2 regions of the Shewanella sp. KX20019 genome follow, and region 2 is predicted to be linked to the other one. Evidence: riboswitches for the same ligand, from Rfam matches in the RefSeq annotation. Region 2 holds a riboswitch; the other holds the start of a gene.

Region 1 (4,436 bases), 600 kb from region 2:
TTGATATTCAGCTGAAGATTTAACTTCAACTCCTTTAGGTTCGACTTCAATCGCTAACGCCAGCTTCTCTTGCGCTGCAGCGTAATCGCGAACCTCTTGGCTGATTTTCATAGAGCAGAATTTTGGACCACACATAGAGCAAAAGTGAGCCACTTTGGCCGACTCTTGCGGCAGTGATTCATCGTGATAAGCGCGGGCAGTTTCAGGATCTAAGCCTAAGTTGTATTGATCTTCCCATCGGAACTCGAAACGTGCTTTTGACAATGCATTATCTCGAATTTGGGCACTTGGATGACCTTTAGCCACATCACCTGCATGCGCCGCGATTTTATAAGCTATTAACCCTTGTTTAACGTCATCTTTATTAGGTAAACCTAGGTGCTCTTTGGGGGTGACATAACACAACATCGCACAACCATACCAGGCAATCATTGCCGCGCCGATCCCAGAGGTAAAATGATCATAGCCCGGTGCAATGTCAGTTGTTTGTGGACCGAGAGTATAAAATGGTGCCTCATCACAAACATCTAACTGCTTGTCCATGTTCTCTTTAATGAGGTTCATTGGAATATGGCCAGGGCCTTCAATGATAGTTTGAACATCATATTGCCAGGCAATTTTAACCAGCTCGCCTAAAGTCTCAAGCTCTGCAAACTGCGCTTCATCATTAGCATCAGCAATCGAGCCTGGACGCATGCCATCGCCTAATGACAAGGATACGTCATAAGCAGCACAGATCTCGCAGATATCTCTGAAGTGTTCATAGAGAAAGTTCTCGGTATGGTGTGACAAACACCATTTAGCCATAATTGAACCACCGCGGGAAACGATGCCCGTTAGGCGTTTGGCGGTCATTGGCACGTAACGCAGTAACACGCCGGCGTGAATAGTGAAGTAATCAACGCCCTGTTCCGCTTGCTCAATCAAGGTATCGCGGAATGTTTCCCAGTTGAGATCTTCAGCAATACCGTTCACTTTTTCAAGTGCCTGGTAGATAGGCACTGTGCCAATAGGCACTGGAGAGTTACGGATGATCCACTCACGAGTTTCGTGAATATAGCGACCAGTAGACAGGTCCATTACCGTATCAGCGCCCCAACGCGTAGACCAAACTAGCTTTTCAACCTCCTCTTCAATAGAAGAAGTCACTGCTGAATTACCAATATTAGCGTTAACTTTTACTAGAAAGTTACGACCAATGATCATCGGTTCAGCTTCAGGGTGATTGATATTGAGAGGAATAATGGCACGACCTCGAGCTATTTCACTGCGAACAAACTCCGCAGTGATGGGCTCACTGATTGAGGCACCAAAACTCTCACCCTTATCTTTTTGGGTCAAAATAGGGTCGGTAACGTCTGCCATCGCCATATTCTCGCGAATAGCGATGTATTCCATTTCAGGGGTGATAATACCCTGACGCGCATAGTGCAATTGAGTCACACGTTTACCCGATTTTGCACGGCGGGGAGGCAATAAGGATTCAAAACGTAAATGGTCTAATCCATCATCGGCCAAGCGTTGCTGGGTAAAACCAGAGCTCACAGCGGATAACTGCTCTGTATCATCACGCTCAGAGATCCAGTTAAGACGGAATTTATCTAAGCCTTTGTGTACATCAATACTGGCGTCGGGATCTGAATATGCTCCAGCACAGTCGTATACTCTGAGCGGCGGGTTAGCCTCATACACAGGGTTGTTCTCATCACCACTGAGCAAAGTATCTGCTTGGTGAATTTGGCGCATACCCACTTTAAGATCTGCACGACTGCCCTGAAGATAGACCTTCTCGGAATTTGGGTGCTGTAACGGTTTTAGGTTATCGATGAACTGTTGAGCCTGAGCTCGGGTTTCGCGGCGTTTCGACATTAGCAAACTCACTATGATAAAAAATGAAGTTGCTTGTCAGGAGAGTTGAGAAATTTAAAGTTGAAAGCCCAAAATGAAACCGCGTAATAACGCAAATTTCAGATGCACTTAACCACCGAAATATGACTGCTTGCTGTTTTAATACAACTTATATAACGCAGTTATTTCGCTTGTTTCCTTCGCAGGTTCTAGCCTGATCAGGTTCAACGGATCCCGAATAAACGGTCTCAGCCATATGGCACTCCGACAAGATGAGCGAGCAGTATAAGCCTATCCCTGACCAAGACACAAGTGTAAATTAATAACGTCCCCCACTACTGGTCAACGTTTAAATCACCTAATAAACATTTGATATTAATAAAGATAATTAGTGATAGCGAGCTGAAATAGAGGCTCTAATGAAAATAAATCATTTAAATAATTATTTTTGTCGAATGCTCATTCTCTTTTCCAATCGAGCTGAGATTGCATCATTAATCGCTTTTTTAACTTTATCGCCACCACAATTAAAGGGGTAACCGATATTCTCCGCATAGGGATTAATTTGCGTTGGTGTCTTAACAATCCGAAAACAGGTATCACCTTGGCGTACGATACGATTTGGGTCAAGACGGTGGTCAGTCGTAGGAATTTTACTGTACTCGTCCACCTCTGGAAATATCAACTCGACCATATCACCATCCATCTCACTTAATGAGCGAGAACCTGTATATTCGTTGGCTTTATCAACAATAAGAGCATCGAGTGCAGCATCATTTTTACGCTGTAGATAGGACTGGGCAAATGCCATGGCATTATTGCTTTTATTAACGAGTACGCTACGCTTGCTCACAACAGTTTCCTGCGCCTCAACAGGCGTGCTGTCATCCACTCTAAGATCTGCAGTTTCCAATGCATCATTTGTTGAAAGCTCTGACTTAAGTGTCTTATTAACTTCAGCCCTTGGCGCTGTAACGACTTCTGTGTCTACAGGTTTGTTTTGCTCAGTTGATGCTCTATTATCTCCTGTCGAGTGATTCTGTGATGCGTCATTACTTTTTGGGGCTTCCGTGTTTTCCATAACCGTCTCTTCTAACGGTATAGGTTGAACATACAGGTATGATTGAATTTTAATTGGGGTAACAGTTGTAACCTTTAACGCTTGCCTAACCCAAAATTGATTAATGATACCGATAAGCACGATATGCAATAAAACAACCAAGAGCAGTGAATAGGCTGTCCGCCAATGACCTGAAGATATTGCACTTTTATCAGAGTTAATCTTGGCTACAGGCTCATTGGCAGGCTCCAGGCTTGTTGAGAAGTTAGGCTCAATGAGTTCTTTCTCACCAACTGCAACAGCGCTAAAAACAGGTACTGCAGATCTGCTCTCTTGTTTCATTCCAATGAATAACTCTATAGTCCATAATGGGCCAACTAATACAATTAGAAGACCATGTTAACGCTAAAAAATAACGTGCAAAACCGTACCAAATTAGCAGTAAAGCACGCAAAATTTCTTCAATGTGCTCCTTTAAATCAAACTTTTCTACAGTGTAAATATGCCATTAAAAAATAACGACTGATACCATTAGAGAACACTTTATTACAAAAGTTCAACATCTGCCGTTGCTGATGGCTTTGTATCACTAATAGCTCAGGATAAAAGCGTGCTATTGTCATAACCGTTTTAAGCGAACACGTGTACGCTAAAAGTATAGCTTTTATCATTAAAGCTGATACACTGCGGTTAATCGTGGTCTAACCAGAAGTCGTTGACGCTCTATGTCTATTCAACAATCAGCCTTACCCCAAGAGTCCCCCGTAGCAGCAAGAGCAGGCTATAGCGTTAAAGAAGAGCTGGCGAACAGCTTGAGCCATGGGCTAGGTGTTTTGGCTGGTGCGATTGGCTTGGTTATGTGTATTGTAAAGGGCTATGAGCAGTTAACCTTTGTTCAAATGGCTGGCGTTGTGGTCTATTGCCTCAGCATTATTTTGTTGTTCCTTTGCTCTACCCTATACCATAGCGCAACAGATAAAGTCTTGAAGCATAAATTAAAAGTAGCAGACCACTGCGCAATCTACCTGTTGATTGCGGGAACCTACACCCCCTTGATGCTCATTAGCTTAGAAGGTGAAATTGGCAATGGAAACGCTAATATTGTACTCATTGCCATTTGGTCATTGGCAATTGGAGGGGTCCTTTTTAAAACTCTGTTCATTAATCGCTTTAAAGTCTTCAGTTTAGCCCTATATTTAGCGATGGGTTGGCTCTGTGTCACCGTAATGAAAGAACTCATTGCAGGAATGTCACCTCTTGGATTCAACCTTTTGATTATAGGCGGATTATTTTACAGTTTAGGCGTCATCTTTTACATTGCTAAACGTATTCCCTATAACCATGCAATCTGGCACCTATTTGTACTCGGTGGAGCCATAAGTCACTTTTTATGCGTTTACTTAACCGTGATATAGCACTGAGCATTTTTATTAAAAAAGGGATTTTTAAAAGACGCTGATGCGCCTTTTTATTTATCCAACATGTGTGCAAACTCCGCAGCTAGTGCCTCAGCTTGTGATGTCATTTT
Region 2 (4,436 bases):
CTTAAGTCGAGTTCACCGCCGATAAACTTAACAACAAATACCGCCTTGCCCCACTTCTCGTGCGCCGCTTCCATCTCAGTTGCCAGCATTGCCATCACCTCAGCATATTCACCGCACACCTGTGTTGCCATGGCGTTAGTCACCCGCTGGATATTGTCATAACTATCAACTCGACCTATAAACCATCTAATAGGATCTAAATAGTTGTCTTGTAGTGGGTAGCAACTAATTTCTGCAGTTAACTTCATTTTCTAACCTCAAGCATTTATTGCTGATAACAATATTAAAATTAATAAGCTTTTTTTAACTAGGATTTACATAAACTTAACGTTTAAGGTAAGTCCTAATTGGCGTGGATCACCATAACGTACATACTGCTTATCTGCCCAGCCTAAATCAGGCTCATTGCCGAAATAGAAACCTCGAACGCCGTATTGTTCATCAAACAGGTTGCGCCCCCACAGGTATGCAGACCACATTTCAGCTTCGTATCCAATCTTGGCATTAAAAATCTGGTAAGCATCAGATTTAGATTCGTTACTGTCAGAGTAATAGAAGTCACTCTTGCCGCTGGCGTTCACGTTTGCAAACCAGCCAGAATCGCTACGGTAAGTGGCACCAACACTAAAGGTAAAGTTCGGTGAATGGGCTAGTTCGCGACCAGAAAGATCGACAATCCCCCCATATTTATCTTCATACTGGTAATCACCGTATTCGGTTTCTAACCAACCTAGACTGGTGTAAAGCTTGAGATTGTCAGTGGCATACCAGTTACCGTCTAGCTCTGCACCGTAGTTTTGAGAGCTACCCGCGTTTTCGGTAAACAGAATGAAGTTACCCTCTTCGCCAGGCACTGTAGATTGTTGTGACGCAGCAACTTGTTGATCTTGTCTATCCATAAAGAATACCGACAGATTAGTGCTTGCTTGGCCATCAAACCAAACCGACTTTAAGCCCACTTCATAGTTATAAAGGATTTCGGTGTCGTACTCTTTTTTATCGGCAAGCTCTACTGGCAGTGACATATTAAAGCCACCCGCTTTATAGCCTCTGGCGACACGGATATACGACTCGTGGTTTTCGCTAAGCGCTTTGCTTAACGCAATATGGCCGCCCCACATAGTTTCACTAGGCTCAAACTCATCGCCAGCGGAATCACTGTATTCGCTATCACGGCGCTCAACACGTAGACCAACCGATAAAGCATAGTTAGCGCCTAAATCAGAGTCCAGTTGGCCAAAGAGTGCATAGTTTTGCGCTTCGTATTCTGCAGTAAGCTGGTTATATGTATCGACGGTCTCATTGTCTTCTTGTAAGTCCATCGCATACACACCGACAAGCCAATCAGTGCTGTCGGCAAAGATACGGCCAGATTCTGTTGAAGCTAATCTAAACTCTTGGGTTATGGTTTGCCTATCGCCTTTCTTGTCCCAGTTATACTCATATTCACATGGGCTGCCGTCGCAATCTCGACTTTCCCAGTAGTCAGGGTTTGCCCAGTCGCCATCATAATTATGACGAGTATTTGAATTTGCAAGCGAGGTTAATGAGGTTAGTTCAACGTTTTCAGCACCAGTATAGGTAAACTTCAATGCGGTACCGTTGGTGGTTTGCTTATCAACACCTGGGGCGTCAGTTAACGTATCGAAGCCGTTATTATCTAATGTCCAAGCATCATAACCATTATCGTAGTCTGCAAATAAGAAGGTCAGATCTATCTCTAGCTCTTCTGTAGCGTACCAACGCAGTTTTGCGCGGCCGGTAAATTCGTCACGGTTATTGGTGTCGCTCTCGCCAAGATAGAGATTATCTCGATAGCCGTCTTGTTGATGTTGCTGCAGTGACACACGATAAAGCAAGTTTCCAGAATCGGTCAGTGGACCGGAGCTAAAGCCGCTGAAGGTCTGCAGGTTATCATCACCTAAGGACACCTCGGCGCCATGTTCAAACACATCGGTTGGATCGTTACTCTTAAGATAGATAAGGCCCGCTAATGCATTAGCACCGTAGCGGGTGCCTTGTGGTCCGCGTAATACTTCAACTTGTTGTAGATCGTACATGCTGGAAGCCATGCCTAAACCTGATAAATCAATATCATCAACAATAAAACCGACAGAGGAGTTAGGTGCGCCTTGATACTCCTCTTGCTCGCCAACACCACGAATTTGAAAGTATTTAGGTCTTGAGCTACCGCCAGACCAGTTGAAGTTTGCAATTGAGTTTAAGAGATCTTCAAAGTGCTGCGCACCTTGATCCTCTATTTGCTGTTGATCAATGACTGTGACACTCGATGGCATCTTTTCTAACGATGTACCACGAAAATCAGACGTCACAACCATGACTTCCATCTCATCAACAGGCGTCTCAGATTCTGTATTAGCAAAGGTTGGTGATGACACTAGCGCTGCCATGACGGCAACCGCAACAGGAGAATAAACTTTTAGATTTAACATAGGACCTCAAATTATAATTTTGAGATCCGGCAACATAAAGAAGCGATCGGGAAATGAATTGTGGCCCATTCCTACGCCGGTATAAGCCGGATCAGGTTCAAAGGGTTCGTTTTTCAACATCTCAGTTAAAGTCTAAAAAATCCAACTTTCGGTTTATAGACTTTAACACCCCTTGGCGCGGCCGATTATACATGAGTTTTACAAAGCGATGACACACTTCTTGCTATTACTGAACGTTACGCATAAAAAAACGCCAACATTGCTGACGTTTTAATAACAAATACTGAATCTCAGCCTCTACTGCTTAATTCGAGAAAGCTTTTCTTACATATAGCTCAAAACGCGTTGCATTGACATTAGGCGCTACGGCGGAGACTTGCAGTTGCTGCTTACCGTGCAATTTGACTGACTTCCAGCTAACGCCTTCATCATCAATAGTCATGCCACTGGTATCAAACCAAGTAAATTTATACTGTAAGCGCAAGTCAGTCGACACCTTACTGATAATCGTGCCTGTGCCCTGTAAAAACCCACCTTCAGGGCGTGCCATTACACTTTGAACCTCGACCTCTTTTGCAAAGCTATTATTATCAATACGTACTTCACCTTTGGATCCCGCCATTAGGCCGGCGGTGTGTGGTGCACAAGCCGCTAAAATAAGCGCCGTAAATAAACCTAAAATCAATTTCTTCATTTTGTTCCCTAGAATAAAATCATTCGGTGTTGTTACAAGGATAATCCAAATTAGTCGATTAAGAAATGAGCTCTGGCCGTGGCAATCAAGTGTTTTCGATTAGTCTGCCAGCAATTAATGCTCACATTTGCCACTCGTCGACCTTGACGGGTTATCTTACATTCAGCAAAGCTGTCTTTATGGTAGCCAGCTCTGAGGTAATCAATTGAAAAATCTACGATTTTCGGAACTTTAGTCGCTTGCATAAACACCATTAACTGCACAATGGCTGACATTTCCATAAAGCCTGCGATGACACCACCGTGTAGCGCCGGCAGCACAGGGTTACCGATATTGTCATCTTTTGCTGGTAATTTAAACACCAGTTCGTCACCAAAACGTTCGACCCCCATACCAATAAACTTGGCGTAAGGAACATGTTCGAGTAAGTGACCAAAATCATTAAGTTCCGTTGCTTTTCGAACAATACTTTTTACATCTAGTTTTGCAGCATCACACTCTAAAGGATTAGGGTTAGTCATGGCGCGGCTCCCCCATCAATGCTTGTCTAAACTCTTCACCCACCATCTCCGGACTAATTCGCATAAAAGAGCCAACCGCGTGTGCAATGGGATCGTCTATTGAATCTTGGTAGGCAATAGCGCGAGTAAACGCTACGCTTGATGACAACTTATAGCACTGCGCAAAACCATAAACAGGCTTAAAGGGTTCAGCAGGTTTCATATAATCAACACGCAAATCAAGCGTTGGTGAGATCTCTAAAGCTTGATACTTATCAAAAATAGAACATACCACTGCGCAGCCACTGGCTGTATCCATTAATGTCGTTATGACACCACCGTGAATAACACCAGTGTCTGGATAACCAACAAGTTGAGTATCGTAAGGCAGTTCAATGAGGACGTGTTTAGCACAGCCCTCGAGCACCTTTAACTTTAACCTTTGGCATTGAGTAAGTTGCGCAACAAATCGACTTGCCATTTCCGTCAGTGGGAAAACATCGGCAGTTTTATTCATCGTGCTTTACTCAACATAGGCCCTAAAGCATGGCCTCCCACTAAATGCATATGAATATGAAACACCTCTTGGCCTGCATCTTCATTGCAGTTCATGATAAGACGATAGCCGCCTTCAGCTACCCCCTCTTCCTGAGCCAATTTGGCCGCAACAGACATCATTCTGCCCAACGCTTTCTCATCAGAGGCCTTAATATCGTTGACAGTCGGGATAAGATGATTGGGGATGATCAATATATGAGTCGGCGCTTTTGCACTGATATCTCTAAATGC

The links. A riboswitch is a leader RNA that binds a small molecule or an ion and turns the genes downstream of it on or off. The one in region 2 is predicted to bind thiamine pyrophosphate.
Region 1: another riboswitch for thiamine pyrophosphate. It lies ahead of thiC (phosphomethylpyrimidine synthase ThiC); the one in region 2 lies ahead of JK628_RS09970 (TonB-dependent receptor).

What each region holds. Positions count from the first base shown of each region.
Region 1 covers NZ_CP068437.1:2,869,190-2,873,625, forward strand. The annotation lists gene thiC (phosphomethylpyrimidine synthase ThiC) at 1-1,869, opposite strand, end outside; TPP riboswitch at 2,027-2,125, opposite strand; gene JK628_RS12585 (hypothetical protein) at 2,291-3,250, opposite strand; gene trhA (PAQR family membrane homeostasis protein TrhA) at 3,634-4,323, shown strand; gene JK628_RS12595 (tRNA-uridine aminocarboxypropyltransferase) at 4,377-4,436, opposite strand, start outside.
Region 2 covers NZ_CP068437.1:2,271,573-2,276,008, reverse strand. The annotation lists gene JK628_RS09975 (hypothetical protein) at 1-248, opposite strand, end outside; gene JK628_RS09970 (TonB-dependent receptor) at 315-2,453, opposite strand; TPP riboswitch at 2,505-2,636, opposite strand; gene JK628_RS09965 (YcfL family protein) at 2,758-3,147, opposite strand; gene JK628_RS09960 (PaaI family thioesterase) at 3,198-3,668, opposite strand; gene JK628_RS09955 (PaaI family thioesterase) at 3,661-4,164, opposite strand; gene hinT (purine nucleoside phosphoramidase) at 4,161-4,436, opposite strand, start outside.